DNA from 3 places in the Rhizobium mulingense genome. Region 2 is predicted to be linked to each of the others. Evidence: riboswitches for the same ligand, from Rfam matches in the RefSeq annotation. Region 2 holds a riboswitch; each other region holds the start of a gene.

Region 1 (7,460 bases), on a different contig from region 2:
GCGTGTAGATGAAGCCCTTCGTGGCGCCGGTCGCAAGTCCTGATATCGCCATGCCTTCGATCAGCACGAAGGGATCACCCTCCATGATCATCCGGTCGGCAAAGGTGCCGCTGTCGCCCTCATCGGCATTGCAGACGATATATTTGCGCTCGCCGGCCGCATCGAGAACGGTCTTCCACTTGATGCCGGTGGGGAAACCCGCGCCGCCGCGTCCACGCAGGCCGGAATCGGTGACTTCCTGGACGATTTCGGCGGGCGCCATCGAAACGGCGCGGCGGAGGCCGGCAAGGCCGCCATGCGCCTCATAATCCGAAAGCGAGAGCGGATCGATAACGCCGCAGCGGGCGAATGTCAGGCGGGTCTGTTGCTTCAGGAACGGGAGGTCTTCAACCTCCCCGAGACAGAGGGGATGATCGCCGCCGTTGACGATCCCGGCGTCGAAAAGACCGGACACATCTTTTGCCTTCACCGGTCCGTAGCCGATGCGCTTGCCGGCAAGCTCGACCTCGACCAGCGGCTCCAGCCAGAACATTCCGCGCGAGCCGTTGCGCACGATCTCGGCATCGAGGCCGCGGGCGACGATCTCCTGGGCAATCGCCTTTGCCACCTTTTCGGCCCCGAGCGCCAGCGCAGCGGCATCGCGCGGAACATATATCTTGACTGTCATCGGCGCGCCTCCGCAACGAGTTCTGTCGCCATCTGATCGTCGACCCGGCCATACACCTCGCCGTCGAGCATTGCCGACGGCGCGCAGGCGCAGAGCCCGAGGCAGTAGACCGCCTCCAGCGTCACGCTGCCGTCCAGCGTCGTCTGGTGAAAATCGATGCCGAGCAGCGCCTTGATGCGCTCAGCCAGCGCGTCACCACCCATCGACTGACAGGCCTCGGCGCGACAGAGCTTCAGCACATGCCGCCCACCGGGGTGGTCGCGATAATCGTGATAAAAGGTCATCACGCCATGCACCTCGGCACGCGAAAGGTTCAGTTCCTCCGCGATCACGGGCAGGGCTTGCTGCGGCACATAGCCGAATTCCTGCTGAACTTGATGAAGAATGGGAAGCAGCGGCCCTTCAAGGAAGCGAAGGTCGGCGACAATGGAACGCGTGCGCGCTGCGATATCGCCTTCGGCGATATGAATGGTCATAAGGCAGCCCTCCCAGCCGCTGGCTCGTTGCGGAATGGCGCCCTCCCCAGCATCAGGCCATCCGTCATGCAGCATCTCAGGGAAGCCGTTGCCGATCAATAAAGCTATCTCGTGGATTGATAGGTTTTTTCTATCAGAGCTCTTCATCGCGCACGAGCACGCGCGCTTCATGCAGCAAGGCAGACACGAGCGGCGTGAAGGGCTCGCGGTAGGGCGCGACGAGGCCGACCAGATGGTGGGCCTCGGGCTCAACGATCGGAATCATTCGGATTTCTATTGGGAATCCAAATGATTTCGCGACGTTGCGCGGCATGATGCTTGCCCAGCGTCCGGTTCTGACATGCGAGAACAGCACGATCATCGAGTTGGATTCGAGTGTTGGATGCACCGTGGCCCCGGCTTCCGTCAAGTGGCGGTTGATGATGCGTCGGTTCTGCATGTCGGCGGTCAATAGACAAAGCCGAAGATCGCCGACCTCCTTCCAGGTCACACTGTCGCGGTCAGATAGCGGGCTGCCCGCAGCCGTGATCAGATGATAGCGCTCGGCATAGAGGGGAACACTGGTGACACGCCCGAGCGGCTCATTTTCAAGATAGGTGATACCGGCGTCGATCTCGAGATTTTCGAGCATGCTCAGCACCTGCAGCGAATTACGCGAGACGATCGAGAAGGTGACGCCGGGATGTCGTTCCTGGAAGGGCGTGGTGATGCGCGAAAGCATGGCCAGGGCCGTCGGAATGGCGGCGAGACGAATGTGGCCGGAAAGACCGCGCCGCGCCGCGCGCATTTCCTCGCGCATGGTGCGGGCATCGCCGACGATGCGCCGCGCCCATTCGAGCACACGCTGCCCCTCCGGCGTCAGCCCCTGAAACCTCGACCCGCGCTGCACCAGCATGACGCCGAGCTGATCCTCCAGCTGGCGGATGGCGGCCGAGAGCGTCGGCTGCGAAATCCCGCATTCCTCCGCAGCGCGGCCGAAATGCTTTTCATTGGCAAGCGCGATGAAGAATTCCAGCTTGTCGATCATGCGGTCTCCCGACCCGGTATGACAGCATCCGGATCCAGCCCATCTTCTGCGCAGCCACCGTGCGACCAGTCATGCTTTAACCGTTTTCGACAGCCGGAAAAAGATCGAACAGCGATTCGAGGAAGGCAGGCACGCTGAGATTGCCGATACTGTAATAGACCAGCCTGCCCTGACGGCGCGTATTGACCAGCCCTTCGAGCCTCAGACGCGCGAGCTGTTGCGAGACCATTGCCTGTTGTATGCCGAGAATGCTCTCGATTTCACCCACCGTCCGCTCCTCACTCGCGAGGATGCAGAGGATCAGAAGTCGGCTCTGATGTGCCAGCGCCTTCAGCAGATCGCTCGCTTCATGGGCTTTTGCAGCGAGTTTCTGCAATTCCTGGCCGGTCATCCCCGGCTCCGGTTTAGGCAACGGCATTCGGCATCTCGGAAGGGGAGCAAAAGGTAGATCAGCACAATAGCATATTCGCACAAGCGAATTCGTCAAATGTGATGAAATGCCAAAAAAGGTCCAAGTAAATCAGCAGATAAGCTGACCGCCATTGATCTCGAGGACTTGGCCCGTAATGTATCCGGAGAGAGAAGGAGCCGCGAGGAACAGATAGGCGGGAGCGCAATCCTCGGCCGTGCCGAGCCGTTGCAAGGGAATGGATTTTCTCGTCTGCTCCAGCTTTTCGCGGGAGGAATAGCGCTCATGGAAATCCGTCTCGATCGTTCCCGGCGAGACGCAATTGACCCGGATGCCATCCGGCGCCAGCTCACGGGCAAGCGCCTTGGAATAGGTGGAAACAAAGGCTTTCGAGGCCGAATAGACCGAAGAACCGGGACTGCCGCCGGTCAGCGCTGAAATCGAAACCGTGTTGACGATGGCCGCGCCTTCCGCCGCTTTCAATGCCGGCAACAGCGCCCGGGTCAGCGCCACCACCGACGTCTGGTTCAGCCGTACGATCGCTTCATAATCTGCGTCGGTCAGCGTCGCAGCCGGAAAACGGCCGAGCATGGTGCCGGCATTATTGACGAGCACATGCACCTTGTCGAAGAAGGCGAGAGCGTCCTCCGCAAATTGCGCAGCGCCGCCGGCGGCGGTGAAATCGGCGTTCAGCAACAGCGCCCGTCTTTCCGATTCAGCCGTAAGCAGGAAATCCGGCAGATCCCGTCCCGGTTTGCGCCCGGTATGGACGATCACCTTCGCGCCGCAGTCCAGGAACTGCCGGGCCACCTCGAGGCCGATGCCCCGCCCGGCGCCGGTGACGACGACATTGCGATTTTCAAATAGTCTCGGATGGAACACGAAGCCGTCCTCCTCGCGGACGATGCCGCCGGTTGCGTCATTCGCCCTTAACATATGAACGCGCCGGCCGAAAGAAAGGCACGCATCGATCTTTCCGCCGCAGGAGAGAGCTCCGGGAGGCTCAGCTTTCGTTCTCGCTCTCTAGAAGCCGCGCACCCGGCCCTTCCTCGCCAAGCCGATCGCAGGGATTGCGCAAGGGGCAGCTTTCGATCGACAGACAGCCGCAGCCGATGCAGCCAGTCAGACGGTCTCTCAGCAGGCTGAGGCGTCTGATTCGCTCGTCGAGTTCATTCTTCCAGCGCGCTGACAGCGTCTGCCAGTCGGCAACCGTCGGTGTGCGCCCCTGCGGCAGGGAGGCAAACGCCGTCTGGATTTCCGAAAGCGGAATGCCGACACGTTGCGCCACCTTGATGATGCCGAGCCGGCGAAGCACGTCACGTCCGTAACGCCGCTGATTGCCGCGCGTTCGGATGCTGGAGATCAACCCCTTGGCCTCATAGAAATGCAACGCCGAGACGGCAAGACCGCTGCGTTCCGCCACCTCGCCGACCGTCAAAAGCCTGCCGAGCGGCGTAACGGTGATCGTATCCATCGGCTCTTGACCTCAATATTAGTTGAGGTTGTATAACGCCTGCTCCCCCAAGCGTAAAGCCCAGGTGCAGGAAGGAGCGACAGTGAGATCACCCTGTCGATAACGGACTGAAATCATGGCGCCGGCATTTGCCACCCTCGCGACGACCGCGTCCTGCCGATATAGCGGCCTGAGACGAGCTCCGGTTCCGTTCCCGGCAGGTACGGGACCTCGGAAAACACCCGGGCAGGACTCCGCCCGGGTGTTTTTTCGCGTTCGCGGTTCGGTTCCGACCAGACGGATGGGGTGTGTGATTTTGCGGTTGCGGTAAGAAAACCCCGATGATAGTTTTCGCTGAAATAACAGGGGAGCTCCGTGTCGCCGGGGCTGAGATGAGAAGCGCAAGCCTCCGGACCCTTCAAAGCTGATCTGGGTAATGCCAGCGGAGCGAGGTTCAGATGTTTTCCGGCGCACAAGTGTCATCCTTTACGATATCCGGCAGTCTCGCCGGCACCATTCCCGATGTCTTCGACAGGTTTGCGCATCTGCGACGCCGCGCGATTTTTCAAGTGCGCCAAGGGCGCCGCGGCACCTTGAATTGCTGCGTGGTTTTATCCTTGGATCGATTCCGACCTGAAGAAGCATGCAGCCGGACGAAAGCCTGAAATCGACGCTGATGACATCGCCACCCCCATCGGATTCGCGTCTTGCCGCGCTCGGTGCCGCCCTGTACCGGGCGATCCCCGCCCTGCTCGCCGGCTTTGCCTTTCTGGCCGCATGGGAACTTTATGTCGATCTCTCCGGCATTAAACCGTCCATCCTGCCGGCGCCTTCGCGCATCCTGAACCAGGGCTGGCTGAACCGCGAAGCGTTGATGTCAAACACCTGTCCGACGCTCGGCGCCACACTCGGCGGCTTCGCCCTGTCGCTCGCCTTCGCTTTCGTCTCGTCGATCCTGATGGATTTCATGCCCTTCATGCGCCGGGCATTGCTGCCGATCTTCATTGCCAGCCAGACCCTGCCGCTGGTGGCGATCGCGCCCCTCGTCGTCCTCTGGTTCGGTTTCGGCCTGTTGCCGAAGATATTGCTGGTGGCGCTCGTCACCTTCTTCCCGCTGCTCGTCGCTTTGCTGCAGGGTTATGAGGCGACCGACCGCGACATCGCTGAACTCTTGAACTCGATGAAGGCAAGCCGCTGGTGCATTTTCCGCTTGGCCCGGCTTCCCTCCTCGCTACCCTATTTCTTCGCCGGCCTCAGGATCTCGATCACCTATGCCGTCGTCGGCGCGATCTTTGCCGAATATGCGGGAGCCGCGCGCGGCCTCGGCATCTATATCCTCAACGCCAAGAATAATTTCCGGCCGGATCTCGTCCTCGCCGCCGTCGTTGTCAGCGCCGTGCTGACACTCTGCCTCTTCGGAGTGACGCTGATGATCGAGCGCCTCGTCATGCCGTGGCAACCGTCCGGGGAGCACCGTCGATGACCGATGAACTGGTCGAACTGCGCAAGATTTCGAAATCCTTCGACGGCATGCAGGTGCTCGGCGACATTTCGCTCGCTGTCGCAAGCGGCGAGTTCGTCTCGATCGTCGGCCCCTCCGGCTCCGGAAAATCGACGGTGCTCCGATTGCTGACCCAGGCGCTTCGACCCGATTCAGGCGCCTTGCTCTTCAAGGGCGCCCCGCTGGAACAGGCGCCGCATTCCTTTGCCTTCATGCCGCAACGCGATGCGCTGATGCCCTGGCGCCGGATCATCGACAATGCCGCCCTCGGCCTGGAGGTGGGCGGCATGAGCCGCCGCGCCGCCCGCGCCACCGTGGCGCCGCTGTTCGAGCATTTCGGCCTTGCCGGCTTCGAACACCATTATCCCGCCGAACTCTCCGGCGGCATGCGCCAGCGCGCCGCGCTGTTGCGCACCGTCGTCCAGAGCCAAGACATGTTGCTGCTCGACGAGCCTTTCGGCGCGCTGGATGCGTTGACACGCACGCAAATCCAGGAATGGCTGCAGGGCATGTGGACGCAACATCGCTGGACGGCCTTGCTGATCACCCACGATGTTCGCGAGGCGGTGTTCCTCTCCGACCGGATCTACGTGCTATCGGCCCGCCCGGCGCGTATAATCCGCCAATTCCGCGTCCCCCTGCCCCGCCCGAGAAGCATCGCCGATCTCGGCTCGCCGGCGGCCCAGGCGATCGAGACCGAAATCCTGCAAACCCTGCTTCATCCGCTAGAACAGGATGATTTTAGGCCGGTCGGCCTAAATCAGAATCCTGTCCCAATTTAAAGAGGTAGAGCATGATGTCGTCCGAAGACCGCTCACACTTTTCGGCACCATGCTCTTAAGACCTGAGGAGGTCACCATGCTGCTTCTCACCCGTCGACAGACGATCCTCGCCGCCCTCGCGACAAGCCTCGCCGGCCGCACAGCCCTCGCCCAGTCGGCGTCGGCAAAGGTTCGCATTGCGCTCGACTGGACGCCCAACACCAACCATATCGGCATCTATGTCGCCAAGGCGAAGGGCTTCTATGCAGCCGCCGGCCTCGACGTCGAAATTCTACCCTTTACCGACACCAGCGCCGGCACGCTGGTGTCGAACGGGGTCGCCGATTTCGGCATCAGCAGCGAGATCGAGGCCATGACGCAGCGCGCCGGCGGCGGTGACGTGAAGATGGTCTACGGCGTCGTCCAGACCGAAACCGCGCGCCTGATCTACAAGGGCGGACGCGACGACATCAAGAGCCCTAAAGATCTCGATGGCAAGACCTATGGCGGCTTTGGCGGCACCTGGGAGAGCGCCCTGATTTCCGCGATGATCCGCAACGACGGTGGCACGGGCGACGTCAAGACCGTCACCCTCGGCACTTCCGCCTACGAGGCGCTGGACAATGGCTCGGTCGATTTCACGCTGGAGATCTACACCTGGGAAGGCATCGCCGCCGAGCTGGAAAACCGCAAGCTCGGCCGCTTCCACTATTCCGATTATGGCATTCCCGACGAGCAGACGACCGTCATCGTTTCCAGCGACGCCTATCTCGCGGTGAGCCGGGAACACGCCCGCGCCTTCATCCAGGCCACGCGCCAGGGTTATGCCTATTCCGTCGATCATCCTGACGAAGCCTGCGACCTGCTGATTTCCAACAGCAACGGTGCTCTGATGAATACGGAACTGGTAAAGGCGTCCCAGAAGGCATTGATCGACGGGCATTTCCTCAAATCCGAGGCCGGCGTGATCGGCACAATCGACCCGGCGAAGGCCGATGCCATCGGCGCCTTCCTGCTCGACAACGGCATCCTGGTCGATGCGAATGGCGCAGCACTCAAGGAGAAGCCGGACTTTTCCACCTATTATACCAACGAACTCCTCGGCTGAACCCGCCCGGCCTTGCCCGCCGCAGCGTTCCACGGCAAGCTTTGGATCGAGACGGTTT
Region 2 (7,460 bases):
GAGAAGGCGGAAAACCTCTTCGGAGCGGGGATTGTCGAAGCTCTCCATAATGTCGTCGGCGATGAAGGGCACGGGCGGGCGAAGCGCCGCGAATTCCTCATAACCCGCCAGCCGAAGCGCGAGATAGAGCTGGAACTGCGTGCCGGTCGACATCGCATCTGCAAGCTTCGAGCCGCCGTCGCGTGACACGCCGATCAGTACTTCTTTGTCCCGGTCGGGCTGGGTCGTGAGGCCGGAATAGTTGCCGCCGGTGATCAGGTGAAAGGCTTCCGATGCGCGGTTCATCATCGAGCTGCGGTGTTTTTCGCGATAGATGCGCAGCGCCTGTTCGGCCGCCAGCGTGCCGGCGCGCAGCGTCAGATGCCGCACGGCCAGTTCTTCGATCTCAAGGAAGATGGTTCGGCGTTTGGCTTCGATCCGCGCCACCGCGTCATCTCCGCCGACGGCCTCGAGCTTCTGCCGCGCCAGCGACACGTCGGAATAGAGAAGCTTGGCCCGCTCGGTGAGATCCTCGATCCGGGCGCCGAGCTCGATCGCATCGCGCTCGGCCGCATCGGCGTCGATATCGGCAAGGCGGCGTTCGGCTTCGGAAAAACTTGCCGCGCGCAATGCCTCGGCGATCTGGCCGCGCAAGGTAGCGGCCCGCGCCTCCAGCCGGTCCCGCTCTCTTGCCTGGTTCAGGAATACTTCGACCGAGGCAAGCGAGTCCGTGCCGAAATAGCCGGTCAGTTCGTTCCTGCGGGCATTGTGAACGGCAAGTTCTTCCTCTAGCGCCCGGCGTTTCTCCAACTGTTTTTCGAGATCCGCCTGCCGGTCTGCCCGAAGCTGTGCGGCATGCCGCGCCGCCTCATGGCGTTCCACCAGCGCATTGGCCGATGCGAGCGTATCGGAGACCAACCGGCTGAGGCCGCAGTCCGCGAGAAGAGCGGCGATATCCCCGCGGAACTGCTCCTGGTCGCGCTCCATCGCGGCAACGCGGCTTGCGAGGTCGTCCCGCTCCTTCAGGATGGCGGGCAGTGCGGCGAGCGCATCCAGCACGGCGCGGACGGCGGCCATCGAGCCAGCCTTGTGGGCAAACCAGGTTCGCGACAGCGCCTCCGCCCATTCCCGGTTCCAGGCCGCGACCGCAGCTTCCGCCTCCTGCCGGTCTCGCTCGCGTTCCCTGACATCGCGGTCGAGATCGCCGATTGTCTTCTCGTGCGCCTGCCGCGCCGCCTGTTCGGCTTTGCAGGCGGCGAGCATATCGCTCGCCGCCTGCATCAGCGCGGCGACCGGCAGATCCTCGGCGCCACCATGGCCCGCATCCGCAAGGCTCGCTGCAAGCGTTGCGGCATGGCTGTCCAATTCGCCGCGAAGTGCCTCCACCGCGTCTTCGGCCCGCTGCAGTTCGTCCCAGGCGGCCAGCGCTGCGGCTCGCTTGGTGCTCCATGCCTCGAGTGCTGCTATGCTCGGCGAAGCTTCGGCGTCATATTCGATTGCCTCGGGCAGGAGGCCACGGATGCCCTCGGCAAGCACATCATGTTCGGCGCGCGCCTCGCTAAGCAATTCCGTTTGCCGTTCGATCGCCGCCGCCGTTGCCGCTTCGGTCAGGCGGAGCTGACGCAGCTCGGCAAGTTCCTGCGCGCGTGACAGCCGGCCGGCGGACACGACATCGTCCTGGCGCATCCGCTCTTCGAATGTCCGGGCGGTGGCGGCATTCAGGCTGGCAAGATGCGCCTGCCAGGCGGCATCGCGTTCATCGCGCAGCCTCGCGGCCTCGGCATCGTCGATCGAACCACCGGCGACGAAGGCCGCGATCCGGGCTTTGGTCAGCGCCTGTTCGGTGCCCAGATCGCGCAGCCGTGCCTCGTGATCCGCAATCCGCTTGTCGATGGAGATCGCCTGGCCACGCCAAGCCTCGGTCTGCCGAGGCTCCGCCGCGCTCGTCCGCTGCAGAGCGACGGCATCACCTGACCAGGGCGCAAGCTGTGCGAACTGCTTCTCCTGTATTCGCTTCGCCTGCACGAGTGTGCGTTCTTCCACGGTGAGCCGCGTTGCGAGATCGGACCCGGCCAGCCGGCTCAGGGCCGCCTCGATGCGGCCGAGACGTGCGGGATCGAGGATCGCGGCTCCATTTTGCGAGCCGCCTTCCTTGTTCAGCCTTTCGAGATTCTCGCGCGCTCGCACCAGTTCGCGGCCTGCGGCAGCCAGGTTGGCCTCGACGCCGGAACGTCGCTCGATGAGATCGCGGATGATGCCGATCAGCGAGGCGGGCAGGAGCAGCGCCTCGGGCGTCGCATGGCCCGGCTGCTCGAGATCGGCCAGCAGCCGCACCAGCTCGCCTTCCTGTTCGGCCAGCGCCAGCCGGCGCTTCGGCAGGTCGCTTTCAGCCGCGAGATAGCGCACACGCCCCTGATCCAGCATGTCCATATGCGCGGCGATCGCCAGCGCCTTGTCGTCGATCGTGATCGCCTCGATCTCGTCGGCAAGCTGGCGCAGCGTGCGGTCGGCGGTTTCGACAAGCGCCTGCAGCCGCGTCTCGTCGCGGAAAAGCTGCGGCAGCAGTGTGAACCATTCGGCCGGCGGCCGCGGCAGATCGCCCATGCCAGCTGCGTCGGCGTCCAGCCGCCGGAGTTCCAGCGCCGCCGGCAGGGCGCCAAGAAGACGCGTCAGCTCCTGGTGCCGCGCCTTGGCCTCGGCCAGTTTCCGCGTCGTGGCGGCATAGGCGGCGTCGGCCTGCTCGAGGGTCGATTTCAGGCCCGAATAGGTGGAGGCAAGCGTGTCGATGGCATTGCGCTCGGCCTTCAGCGCTTCGAGCGAGCGTTTGAGTTCCGCAAGCTTCGTGCTCGACGACCGCTTCTTGTGAATCCCATTGGCTTCGTCGACGGCCGTCACCAGCGAGCGGCTGAGGCCGGCGAGACCCGAGCTTGCCGAGAACAGCAACTCGCCGAGCTCGCCCTTGCTTTGAATGATGGCGTTGCCGCCTTCCTTGAGCGACTGGTCGTCGAGCGAGAACATGGTGCGATAGGCCTCGCGGCCGACGCCGCCGAGCGCGCCCGCGAGCAGCGCCTCGTTCACAGCCTGTCCCCGATCATCGACGAGGCTGCCGGTCCGCAATTTTAGCCGCGCCAGCTCGTGGTGCGCGCCACCGAATTCCAGCCGCGCACCGACCTTCATCGTATTGTAGGGATGCAGGAAATTATAGGTGCTGCGCTCGCCTATGCCGTAGAGCAGATCGAGATAGGCGGCGAAGGTGGTCGACTTGCCCGCTTCGTTGAGGCCATAGACGATGTGCAGATCGGGCGAACCCGGTCGGACCGCGCCGAAGTCGATCGAGTGGTCGGTGAACTTGCCATAACGGATGAGGTCGAGACGGCGCAGGCGCATCAGCTGTCTCCCCGCTCCGCGGCCTTCATCCGGGCAGCGATGTCCTCGGCGCCGTCAGCGAGAAGGCTGTCGATGAAGCGTTCGAAACCCGCCTCGTCATGTCCGGCAAAGGCCCGGCTTTCGGGCGGCAGGTCGGCGAGCAGGTCGCGAACCATCTCCCTGACATCGTCGCGAAAGCCGCTGCGGGCGATGACCTCGTCCCGCATCAGCGCGCCGAGTTCGATGACGGGATCGGCGGCGGATTCGGCTGCGAGGATCGAGGGCGCTTCGAAGGCGAGTTCCAGCTTCTCGATCCAGGTTCGGCCGATCCGGTCACCGCGCTGCTCGGCTTCCGCCTGCATGAGGTCGACATCGCGGCGAAGCTGCCAGGAGAGCGGCGTGCGACCGGAAAGCCTGAGGCGCGCGACGAGATGCGGCGAGGCCGTATGGTCGCGCTGCGCCGTCAGTGCCGCTTCGATCGCCATGGCCGCATCACGCCAATCATCGACACCCGTGAGGTCGACATCGACGCGCTCGAACTGCGCGATGCTGGTGCGCCGCTCCTCGACCGTCACCGTCCGGTCGTCCGCCACGGTCACCAGCGAAACGGTTTTGACGCCCGACTCGTTGATGTCGCGGCCTTGCGGCATGCCGGGCATGATGATCGTCGCCGTGCCGGGATACTGGCTCCGCTGATGAAGATGCCCGAGCGCCCAGTAGTCGAATCCCCAGGCGTGAAGGTCGAGTACGTTGCAGGGCGCATAGACGTCATGGCCGGCGGATCCGGCAAGGCTCGTATGCATGATGCCGATATTGACCGCTCCCGCCACCGGCGGCTTGTACTTCGGCAGAAGCGGGTCCGGCGCTTGCGGCTTGGCAAAGCTCAGACCGTGGATCGCGATCGACAGGCTGCCTTTTGTCGCCTCCACGGTCTCGGCATGGCCGCCGAAGATCTTCACCGTGTGGGGCATCACCAGCTCCCTGGCGATCTTCGACATCGCGTCGTGATTGCCGCGAATCTTGAAGACACCAATCCCCGCCCGGTGCAGCCGTTCCAGCTGGCTTGCCAGGAAGCGCGCCGTCTTCATCGACGTCTGCTCGCCGTCATAGAGATCGCCGGCGATAACGAGTGCATCGACCTGCTCCTCGAGGCAAAGGTCGACGATCACGATCAGCGCCTGCCGGCTGGCGTCACTCACGAGATCGGCCAGCTCGGCGTTGCGAAGCGCCAGGGAACGCAGGGGAGAGTCGAGATGGAGATCGGCAGTGTGGACGAAACGATAGGCCATGAATGCAAAAGCCGCGTGGATAGGACGATGAGCCGGTGCCGTCGGACAGGTGAACGCGCGGTCGCTGTCCTGACCGTGAGCATGAGACTATGGAGCACGCCTCCAAGGGGCGCGAGCGAAATGGGCCGGCAAACCGGCCCATCCACAATCAATGTTGGTAGACCGGCGCCGGTACGGCCGCCGGCACACTCTGCGATCCCAGCCGATCGGCGACCAGCATCGACAGCCACTGCCTTGAAACGCAAAAGGGCTTCTTGACACAAAGGCCGCTGCGGTCTTTGATGGCCAACATTCACCAGGGGTGTCCCGGCAAGGGGCTGAGATTCTGCTAGACGATACGGCTTTGCCTGTTGTGGCGCAGTGACCCGTTGAACCTGATCCAGTTCATACTGGCGTAGGGACGGTGCGGACGCTGCGGCTGTTGGGCGGATTTTCGCTTTGTCGCGCAAGGCGTCTTTCCATCATTCCAACACTGGAACTGGGTCTCCAAACGTCAAACCTTGGAGCCTCATCCATGAATATTGTTGCACCCCAGCTTACTCCCGTCGTCACCACCGGCTCGCTTCCGGCCTCGACCAAGATCGTCAAGCCCGGAACGCTCTATCCGGATCTGCGCGTGCCGATGCGCGAAATCAGCCTTCACCCGACCTCCGGCGAGCCGCCGGTTACGGTCTATGATTCCTCCGGCCCCTATACCGATCCGGCCCATGTGGTTTCTATCGACGCCGGGCTGCCGCGTTTGCGCGAAGCATGGGTCAGGGCGCGTGGCGACGTCGAAGCCTATGAAGGCCGGGTGGTGAAGCCTGAAGACAATGGTTTTGCCACCGGCGAGCGGCTGACGCCGGAATTTCCCATTCGCAACACGCCGCTGAAGGCAAAGGCCGGACGTGCCGTCACCCAGCTCGCCTATGCGCGTGCCGGCATTGTCACCCCGGAAATGGAGTTTATTGCGATCCGCGAAAACCTCGGCCGGCAGGCCGCGAAGGAGGTGCTCGCGCGCGACGGCGAGAGCTTCGGCGCGCATGTTCCGGATTTCGTGACGCCCGAATTCGTGCGGCGGGAAGTCGCCGAGGGCAGGGCGATCATCCCCGCCAATATCAACCACCCCGAAACCGAACCGATGATCATCGGCCGCAATTTCCTGGTGAAGATCAACGCCAATATCGGCAATTCGGCGGTCACCTCGTCGATGGCGGAAGAGGTGGAGAAGATGGTCTGGGCGATCCGCTGGGGCGCCGACACGGTCATGGACCTTTCCACCGGCCGCAACATTCACAACATCCGGGAATGGATCATTCGCAATTCGCCGGTTCCGATCGGCACCGTGCCGCTTTACCAGGCGCTCGAGAAGGTGAACGGCATTGCCGAAGATCTGACCTGGGAAGTCTATCGGGATACGCTGATCGAACAGGCCGAGCAGGGCGTCGATTATTTCACCATCCATGCCGGCGTGCGGCTGGCCTATATCCCGCTCACCGTCAATCGCGTCACCGGCATCGTCTCACGCGGCGGCTCGATCATGGCCAAGTGGTGTCTGCATCACCACAAGGAGAGTTTCCTCTACGAGCATTTCGAGGAAATCTGCGACATCTGCCGTGCCTATGACGTCTCATTCTCGCTCGGCGACGGTTTGCGTCCGGGGTCGATCGCGGACGCCAATGACGCAGCACAATTTGCCGAACTCGAAACCCTTGGCGAATTGACCAAGATTGCCTGGGCGAAGGACTGCCAGGTGATGATCGAAGGCCCCGGCCATGTGCCGATGCACAAGATCAAAGAGAATATGGACAAGCAGCTCAAGGTCTGCGGCGAAGCCCCCTTCTATACGCTCGGACCGCTGACGACCGACATCGCGCCGGGCTATGACCACATCACTTCCGGCATCGGGGCCGCGATGATCGGCTGGTTCGGCACGGCCATGCTCTGCTACGTCACGCCGAAGGAGCATCTGGGACTGCCTGACCGCAGCGACGTCAAGACCGGCGTCATCACTTACAAGATCGCCGCCCATGCGGCCGATCTCGCCAAGGGACATCCGGCCGCCCGCATCCGCGACGATGCGCTGTCGCGCGCACGCTTCGAATTCCGCTGGGAGGACCAGTTCAATCTCTCCCTCGACCCGGATACGGCCCGTTCCTTCCACGACGAGACCCTGCCGAAGGAGGCGCACAAGGTGGCGCACTTCTGTTCGATGTGCGGCCCGAAATTCTGCTCCATGCGAATTTCCCACGACATTCGCGCCGAAGCCCAGAAGGAAGGATTAGAAGCTATGGCGGCCAAGTACCGCGATGGCGGCGATCTCTACATGCCGGCCGCAGAGGTCGCGAAAACTCCAGCCGGAGAATGACCATGCGCGTTCTCGTCAAAGGGGCCGGCGTTGCCGGCCTCACCGTGGCCTGGCAGCTCTATCGCCACGGCTTCCGCGTCACCCTCGCGGAGCAGGCCGACAAGGCCGGGGCCGGCGCATCCGGCTTTGCCGGCGGCATGCTGGCGCCGTGGTGCGAACGGGAAAGTGCGGAGGAGCCGGTGCTGACGCTCGGTCGCCTTGCCGCCGATTGGTGGGAGGCGGCATTGCCCGGCCATGTCAATCGCCGGGGAACGCTTGTCGTGGCCGGCGGGCGCGATGCCGGCGAGCTCGACCGCTTTTCCCGCCGGACAAGCGGATGGGAATGGCTGGACGAGGCGGCGATCGCCGCTTTGGAGCCTGATCTCGCCGGCCGCTTCCGCGGGGCGCTGTTCTTCCGGCAGGAAGCGCATCTCGACCCACGGCAGGCACTCGCGGCCCTGGCCGCAGGGCTTGAGGACGCCCGCATGCGTCTTATGCTC
Region 3 (7,460 bases), 210 kb from region 2:
CAGGCCGACCGTCCAGACCAGCGCATGGCCGAGCACGGAGGTGACCGGCAGCGGGAAATATTTGATCGAGCGGCCGAGATCGCCGGTGAAGATGCTGCCGAGATAGGTGAGATATTGCTGCCAGAGCGGCCCATCGACGAAGCCGAAGGTCAGCTTCAGCGCCTGCAGGCTTTCCGGCGGCAATTCGGTGCCGGCGCTCGAAAACATGATCTGCACCGGATCGCCCGGCATCAGCCGGGGCAGGAAGAAATTGATCGTCGCTGCCGCGATGAAGGCTGCCATGTAGAAGACGAGGCGGCGAAGCAGGAAAGCCATGGGAACTCCGTCATGGCGGGAGCGGCGTTGAAATCACCGCTCCCGGGATCAATGCCTTTACTTGGCCGGCTCGAGCGCGAGCAGGTTCAAGAGGCGTGCCGGGTTCGTCCGCGAGATCGACGGATTGACGAAGGGGTTTTCCTTGGTCGACCAGCCGGTGAAGCGCTTGGTGTTGTATTGATACCAGTTCGGGTTGTTGAACACCGGAATCATCGGCATGTTTTCGGCGACGATGCGCTGTGCCTTGTTCATCGTTTCCTTCTGCTTGGCGAAATCCGCGGTATGGGTGAACTCGGTGACGAGCTTCTCGACATCGGGATTGAACCAGCGCTGCGCGGTAAAGCGCGTCTTGCCCTTGTCCGAAGCGCTGAAGGCGCGCTTGTAGGGGTAGTAGGGCGAGGCCGATGCCGGCAGGCTGTTGATCGCCGCATCGAAGCTGCCGTTGATGAGATTGCCGGTCCAGACTGCTTCTTCGGGCGTTTCGATCTTGGCGTCGAGGCCGATCGCCTGCATGCCTTCGACAGCGATGTTGACGGTGTCGACCCAGTCGGTCCAGGAGTTCGGGACAATGATCGAGAAGGAGATCTTGCTGCCGTCGGGATTGTCGCGGAAGCCGTCGCCGTCCTTGTCCTTGTAGCCGGCCTCGTCGAGCAGCGCCTTGGCGGCGTCGGCGTCATAGGTAGCGAACTTGCCGAAGTCGGCCTTGACGGACGGATCCGCCCAGCTCTTGTAAAGCTCGCCCATCAGGCCGGGATCTTCGTTCAGCGTCGGATAGCCATAGCCGGCGACGTCGATCATCGTCTTGCGGTCGAGCGCCATCGACACGGCACGCCGGAATTTCAGGTCGTTGAAGGCCTTCTTGTTGTTCTCGTTCGCTGTTTCCAAATTGAACAGGAAGGCGACCATGCTGCTCGGCGAATACCAATAGTGGAAATGCGCCGGGTCCTTCGACACATAGACATTGTCGATATCGGGAATGAAGGAGACGCCCCAGTCGAGCGTGCCGTCGGCCGTTGCCGTCAGCATCTGGTTGTTGTCGGCAAGCTGCGGGAAGCGCATGCAATCGACCTTTAGATGCGCATTGTCCCAGTAGTTCGGATTGCGGCACTGGTCGTAGGTCTGGCCGTTGAAGCGCGGCACTTCGGTCAACGGACCGCTGCCGACCGGGTTTTCGTTGGCGAAGGTGACCGGGTCGGCGACGTCCTTCCAGGCATGTTCGGGAACGATCGGCAGCTGCGAGATCTGTTCGGCGGCGAGTGAACTCGGATTGGCGAGCGTGAAGCGCACGGTCTGGGTGTCGACGGCCTGGACGTCGGTGACGAACGTCCAGATGCTGACGAAGTCGAGCGCCGGGAATTTCTTCAGGTAATCATAGGTGAACTTGACGTCGGCTGAGGTCAGCGGCTTGCCGTCCGACCATTTCAGGTCGGGGCGCAGCTTGAACTCAATGCTCTTCAGGTCGTCGGACAACTTGAAGCTTTCGGCCAGACGATAGACCGGCTTGTTGCTGTCGAAGCGGTTGAAAATAACAAGCGGCTCATAGATGAAATCGAGCGTCGACTGGCGCGCTGATGTCTGGTTGAACGGGTTGAAGTTGCGAACCCAGGTCGTCGCCGGTTCGATATTCGCCGTCAGGATCGTCTGCGCCATGGCAGAGCCCGAAAGCAGCGACAGCGCGGCGGCGGCAAGAAGATATTTTTTCATGTTCTATTCCCCTTTTTCTTATGCGGTGAGAGATGGCGCGCCGGTCAGGAGACCGAGGCGCTGGCAAACATGTCTTCGACTTGGCGGTGGGCGGCGCGGACGTCGATCTTGAGATTGCCGAGGCGGGCCTTGCCGGCGGCGATGCGCTGCAGCGCGGCATCCGTCAGTGGGCGGGCGGCTTTGGCAGCGGCTTCGCTTTCGGGAATGTCGCCATGGCTGTGCAGCGCGATGTCGAAACCTGCGTCGAGCACTTGGCTCACGCGCTCCGGCAGCGTGCCGGAGAGCGACTCCATGAAGATGCAGTCGGAGATCAGCACACCGTCATAACCTAGATCGTTGCGGATGACGTCGTGCATGACAGGCGAGACGGAGGCCGGCAATTCCCCATGGTAGGCGGAGTAGACGACATGGGCGACCATCGCCCAAGGCGTGTCCTTCAGCGCGACGAAGGGCTTGAAATCGGTGGCGATGAGCGTCTCGCGGCTGGCGTCGACGACCGGACGCTCCTTGTGCGAGTCGAGCGTCGCGCGGCCATGGCCGGGAATGTGCTTCATCACAGGCATGTTGCCGGTCTCGAGCAGGCCGTCGACCACCTCGCGGCCGAGGGCCGCGATGACATCGGGATCCGGGCCGAAGGAGCGGGCGCCGATCACCGCGCTCGTCGTCTCGAAGACGAGGTCGAGAACGGGCGAGCAGCCGCTGGAAAGGCCAAGTTCCGTCATCATCGCCCCCATGGCCTGGGAGGAAAGGCGCAGGGCTCGTTTGCCGAGCTCGAAATCGCGGCGCGCCAGTTCGGCAAACTGGCCGAAGCTGCGGAAGAGCGGCCAGGGGCCGGCATCGAGATGCTGGACGCGGCCGCCCTCCTGGTCGGTGAAGACGGGGGCGTCGTCTCGGTCTACGGCTTCGCGAAAGCGTTCGATCAGCCGCTTGGTCTGCGCCGGCTCGCGCTGATTGCGCCGGCCGACGAAGAGGCCGAGCGGATTGGTCTCGCGAAAGAGCGCAAATTCATCATCCGAAAGAACCGGATTGGGAAGGCCGACAAAAAGGGCGAGCGGGGTCGAGGACAAGTCTAGTACTCCGGTATCAGATGGTCATTGCGGCATGCTTCTCAGCATGCCTTCGTAGATGCCCTTGTCGGGGGCCGGGATGGTGATGGCGCCTGCGGTCCTGGCGTAAAAATCGATGGGACCGGCATCGCCGATGAAGGCATAGGCATGGCCGAGCGCTCTCATAGTCTGAAGGCAGGCGGAAAACAGCGCGAGCCCGATGCCCTTGCCGCGCGCTTGCGGGTCAACGCCGGTCGGTCCGAAGAAGCCGCGGGCCGTCGTGTCGTAGCAGGCAAAGCCGAGCAGTTCTCGACCCTCGACGGCGATCAGGCAAGCGACGGGCTGGCGGGAGAAGGCGACCGAGACCTCGCTTGCCCAGTTCTCGCTGAACCGTTCGCGAACCCAGTTGACGACGAGATGCAGTTCCGGGGGGAGTGCCGGGCGGATGGCGGCGCCGACGTTGTCGGCTCTCTGTTTCAGCTCGGCAAGCTTTGCGGAATACAGGCTCACAAGCAGGTCTGGCACCCCGACATTCCTCCTGTAATTCCGTAGTTACGGAATATATATCCCTCTTATGTCATAGACTTGGCCATCTCGCCGGGCTTGTCAACAGGGTTTTTCAATTGGCGCCGGTGATGCAGCCGCTTTGGACTGCGCGATCAATGCAAGTGGCTGGCACAGGCGAAAACGGCCCGGGGAGACCCGGGCCGTTCGATGGGAGCGGTTCGTCGATCCGAGCGCTTATGCACCGTCTTTCCAGAGTGCATGAAAATGCTGCACCGGGCCGTGGCCGGAGCCGACGGTAAGGCTTCCTGATGCTGCGATGGCGCCGGCGAGATAGTCCTTGGCAACAGCCACCGCCTCCCGCGCCGAAGCGCCCTTGGCAAGCTCGGCCGCCAGCGCGCTCGACAGCGTGCAGCCGGTGCCGTGCGTGTTCTTGGTCGGCACCCGCTGGGCTTCGAACCAGTGCAGGCCGTCGGCGGCGGCCAGCACGTCGGGGCTGTCGTCGCCAGCGAGATGGCCGCCCTTCACCAGTACCGCGGCCGGGCCGAGCGCGCGCAGCTGTTCGGCCTGCGCGGCCATCTCAGACCGGTTCCTCGCGACCGGTTGGTGCAGCAGCGCGGCGGCCTCCGGCAGGTTCGGCGTCAGCAGCGTGGCAAGCGGCAGCAGCCGCAGGGTCAGCACGTCAACCGCTCCGGGTACGAGCAGGGCGGCCCCGCCCTTGGCGATCATCACGGGATCGAGGACGACAGGAATGCTGCGCCCGTTGGCGGTTGCTGCGGTCAGAGCTCTAGAAAGTGCGGCGGCGACGGCCTCGGCGATGGCGGCATTGGCGATCATGCCGATCTTGACGGCATCAACGCGCACATCGGCAAAGACGGCATCGATCTGGTCGGCGACGAATGGCGGCGGCACCAGATGCACGCCGGTGACCCCTTGGGTGTTCTGCGCCGTCAGCGCGGTCAGCACCGCCATGCCGTAGACGCCGCGGGCGGAAAAGGCCTTGAGATCGGCCTGGATGCCGGCGCCGCCTGAGGGATCGGAGCCGGCGATGGAGAGGACGTTACGGATCATGTGTGAACCTTTCGGATTTCTGCAGCGATGCGGCGTGTAGCTGCCGCAGGATCCGGCGTGCCGCAGACGGCTGAGACGACGGCAAGCCCCTTGGCGCCGGCGGCAAAGACTTCGGCCACATAATCCGCCTTCAGCCCGCCGATGGCGACGGACGGCACCGGCGAGAGCTGCACCAGTCTGGCGAGACCATCAAAGCCGATCGGCTGCTTGTGGTCGGCCTTGGTCGGCGTCGCAAACACCGGGCCGACGCCCGTATAATCGACGAGACCCGGATCGACGGCGGCGGCGAGCGCCTCGGTTTCGACCGAGAGGCCGAGGATCATGTCGGGACCGATCATCTCCCGCGCGGCGCGCGCGTTCAGGTCCTCCTGGCCGATATGCAACCCGTCGGCGCCGATGGCGATCGCCGCCTCGACGTCGTCGTTGACGATGAGGCGGGCGCCGGTGCCATCGAGCGCCTGTTTCAAGGCTCGGCCGGTTTCGATCATCTCCAGCGTGCCGGCCCGTTTGTCGCGCAGCTGCACGATCGTCGCGCCGCCGGCAACGGCAAGCCGGGCGGTCTCGACCATGCCGATAGGGGCGCAGAGATCCGGATCGAGCACGATATAGAGCGAAAGGTCGAAAGCCTTCATGCGATCGATACCCTCGCCCTCGCATCCAGCGCTTCGCCGTCGAGCGCCGCCAGCGCATCGAGGAAGCGCCAGGCAAAGGAGCCGGGACCGGCCGCGCCGAGCGCGGCATCTTCGCCGGCGACGGCAAAGATCGCAAGCGCAGCGACCGTCGCCCCGAACAGATCCTCGGGCGCTGTGGCGGCGAAGGCGCCAGCGAGGCAGGTGAGCGAGCAGCCGAGCGCGGTGACCTGCGGCATCAGCACCGATCCGCCCTTGATGCGCACCGCCCTGGCACCGTCGGTCACGAAATCGACGGCTCCGGTGACGGCGACGATGGCCTGCTGCCGCTCCGCGAGCCGGCGGGCCGAATCCTCCGCCTGCTCGACCGGATCGCGACTGTCGACGCCCTGGCCGCGGCTCTCCCCGCCGGCAAGCGCGATGATCTCGGAAGCATTGCCGCGGATGATCGTGGGCTTCAGCGCCAGCAGATCGGCAACCGCTTGGCGGCGAAAGGCGGTCGCATAATGCGCCACCGGATCGAGCACCCAGGGTTTGCCGGCTGAGGCCGCGGCCTTCGCCGCCGCCCGCATGCCGTCGAGCCATTGCGTCGACAGCGTGCCGATATTGACGGTCAGCGCGCTCGCGATGCCGGCGAATTCGCCGGCTTCCTCAGCCGCGTGCACCATGGCGGGCGAAGCGCCGGATGCAAGCAGGACATTGGCGGCGATGTTCATGGCGACGTAATTGGTGATGCAGTGGACGAGCGGCGGCTTTTCGCGCATCGCCTCCAGCATGGCTCCCGAGGTGGTCTTGCTCTGCATGGCGCCCCTTTCAGGCGGGGCAGGCGCGGGGCGGCGTCTACGGCGATGCCCCGAGCGACTCCCTCCGCCGGCATTATCCGGTTCAGGTTCGAAGGGTTCTTCTCAGCCCGTCTATCGACGAACGCCCCTGTCTCTCATCGCGCTCTTTTTCGCAGAGAAGGACGCGGCTGTCATCCCGAAAATGACATTCCGCGATCGAGGGCGGCTGCGCCAGGGCGGATGATCAGCGAATCTTGCCAGCCGGAGAGCCCAACGATTCGGGTTGCGACCGCAGCGTTGCGCGAAGGCATCCTCGGCCCGCCCTGCCTTTGCCTCGCTTTTTGGTCAGTAATAACAGCGGCGACCATGAGTGCAATTCAGGTGAAATACACTTTGATATTTAATGGTGCGCAATAGCCTCCCGCTTTGCCGCAGTTTGGTGTTTGTTTGTAGAAGGGTGTGTTCAGGCAATCTTCTGTGAAGAGAATATGCTCTTCACAGAAGATTGCCTTAATTTGAGATTGTATTTGTTTATTCATCCTTCGCGTTTGTTCCTACGGTTTTTCAATGCAGACGAGCAGATGGACAGCTCCGCGTAAGTTGCGTGTTGTCTTATGGCTTTTGTCATTTCCGTACCGTCAAGTCTCGGATTTCCCGGTCAATGTCCGTCAGGAGAGCCAGGGTGATTAAAAGGGATTTAACTGCTGGAAACGCGACGCAAATATCTAACCGAAACTTTACCGTTCTGACACGTTCAGGTTGACGGTGCGATCGATTGTAGCGATATGGCCTTGAATATAAATAAAATCCTCCTGAAGTTGCAATTTTAATGGGCCATATTTTGACAAACCGCATGACGGGATGCCATCGGACCGTCGCCTCCCTCCTGATAGTCCTCGGCTCTTCCGTCCCGTCCCTTTCACAAGCTCCCGATGCGGTGGTTCAAGGCCAGGCACCGGCCATCAAATCGCAGAAATTCGACGACTGGTACTATCGCTGCACGGGCTCCGGCGACGCGGCAGCCTGCGAAGTCGCGCAAGTGGCGCAAGTCGCCAAGGACGGCAAGAACGTCAATGTCCTGACGCTGGCGATCGCCACCGCGCCGGCCGCTCCTCAAGGCAAGAGCAAGGGCAAGCCGCGGCTGGTGCTGACCGCCCTTCTGCCGCTCAATGTCTTCCTGCCCGCCGGCCTGGCGATCAAGGCGGGCGGCAAGCCAGTCGCCAAACTCGATTATCGCAATTGCAACGAGGCCGGATGCTGGGCGCAGCAGGCCTTGGATGCGAAGGTGGCCGCAGCGCTCAAGAAGGGTTCGGCCGCCGAAGGGCTGGTGCGGCTGATGAACGGCCAGGACGTCAATATCCGCTTCTCGCTCAAAGGGCTGAGCCCGGCCCTCGATGAACTCCAATCCA

The links. A riboswitch is a leader RNA that binds a small molecule or an ion and turns the genes downstream of it on or off. The one in region 2 is predicted to bind thiamine pyrophosphate.
Region 1: it holds a riboswitch for thiamine pyrophosphate, as region 2 does, so the genes downstream of both, PYR71_RS14530 (ABC transporter permease) here and thiC (phosphomethylpyrimidine synthase ThiC) in region 2, are expected to answer to the same signal.
Region 3: it holds a riboswitch for thiamine pyrophosphate, as region 2 does, so the genes downstream of both, thiM (hydroxyethylthiazole kinase) here and thiC (phosphomethylpyrimidine synthase ThiC) in region 2, are expected to answer to the same signal.

The regions. Positions count from the first base shown of each region.
Region 1 is NZ_JARFVE010000005.1:390,379-397,838, reverse strand. Features, by position in the region: gene PYR71_RS14560 (formate dehydrogenase beta subunit) at 1-667, opposite strand, end outside; gene PYR71_RS14555 (formate dehydrogenase subunit gamma) at 664-1,143, opposite strand; gene PYR71_RS14550 (LysR family transcriptional regulator) at 1,277-2,170, opposite strand; gene PYR71_RS14545 (ArsR/SmtB family transcription factor) at 2,247-2,588, opposite strand; gene PYR71_RS14540 (SDR family NAD(P)-dependent oxidoreductase) at 2,691-3,461, opposite strand; gene soxR (redox-sensitive transcriptional activator SoxR) at 3,583-4,053, opposite strand; TPP riboswitch at 4,387-4,500, shown strand; gene PYR71_RS14530 (ABC transporter permease) at 4,709-5,515, shown strand; partial or broken gene PYR71_RS14525 (ABC transporter ATP-binding protein) at 5,512-6,323, shown strand; gene PYR71_RS14520 (ABC transporter substrate-binding protein) at 6,392-7,402, shown strand.
Region 2 is NZ_JARFVE010000003.1:761,861-769,320, reverse strand. Features, by position in the region: gene PYR71_RS08440 (AAA family ATPase) at 1-3,366, opposite strand, end outside; gene PYR71_RS08435 (metallophosphoesterase family protein) at 3,366-4,634, opposite strand; TPP riboswitch at 4,922-5,053, shown strand; gene thiC (phosphomethylpyrimidine synthase ThiC) at 5,149-6,981, shown strand; gene thiO (glycine oxidase ThiO) at 6,984-7,460, shown strand, end outside.
Region 3 is NZ_JARFVE010000003.1:554,754-562,213, forward strand. Features, by position in the region: gene PYR71_RS07530 (ABC transporter permease) at 1-315, opposite strand, end outside; gene PYR71_RS07535 (ABC transporter substrate-binding protein) at 373-2,019, opposite strand; gene PYR71_RS07540 (glycoside hydrolase family 3 N-terminal domain-containing protein) at 2,064-3,086, opposite strand; gene PYR71_RS07545 (GNAT family N-acetyltransferase) at 3,111-3,590, opposite strand; gene thiD (bifunctional hydroxymethylpyrimidine kinase/phosphomethylpyrimidine kinase) at 3,807-4,640, opposite strand; gene thiE (thiamine phosphate synthase) at 4,637-5,272, opposite strand; gene thiM (hydroxyethylthiazole kinase) at 5,269-6,072, opposite strand; TPP riboswitch at 6,115-6,211, opposite strand; gene PYR71_RS07565 (invasion associated locus B family protein) at 6,881-7,460, shown strand, end outside.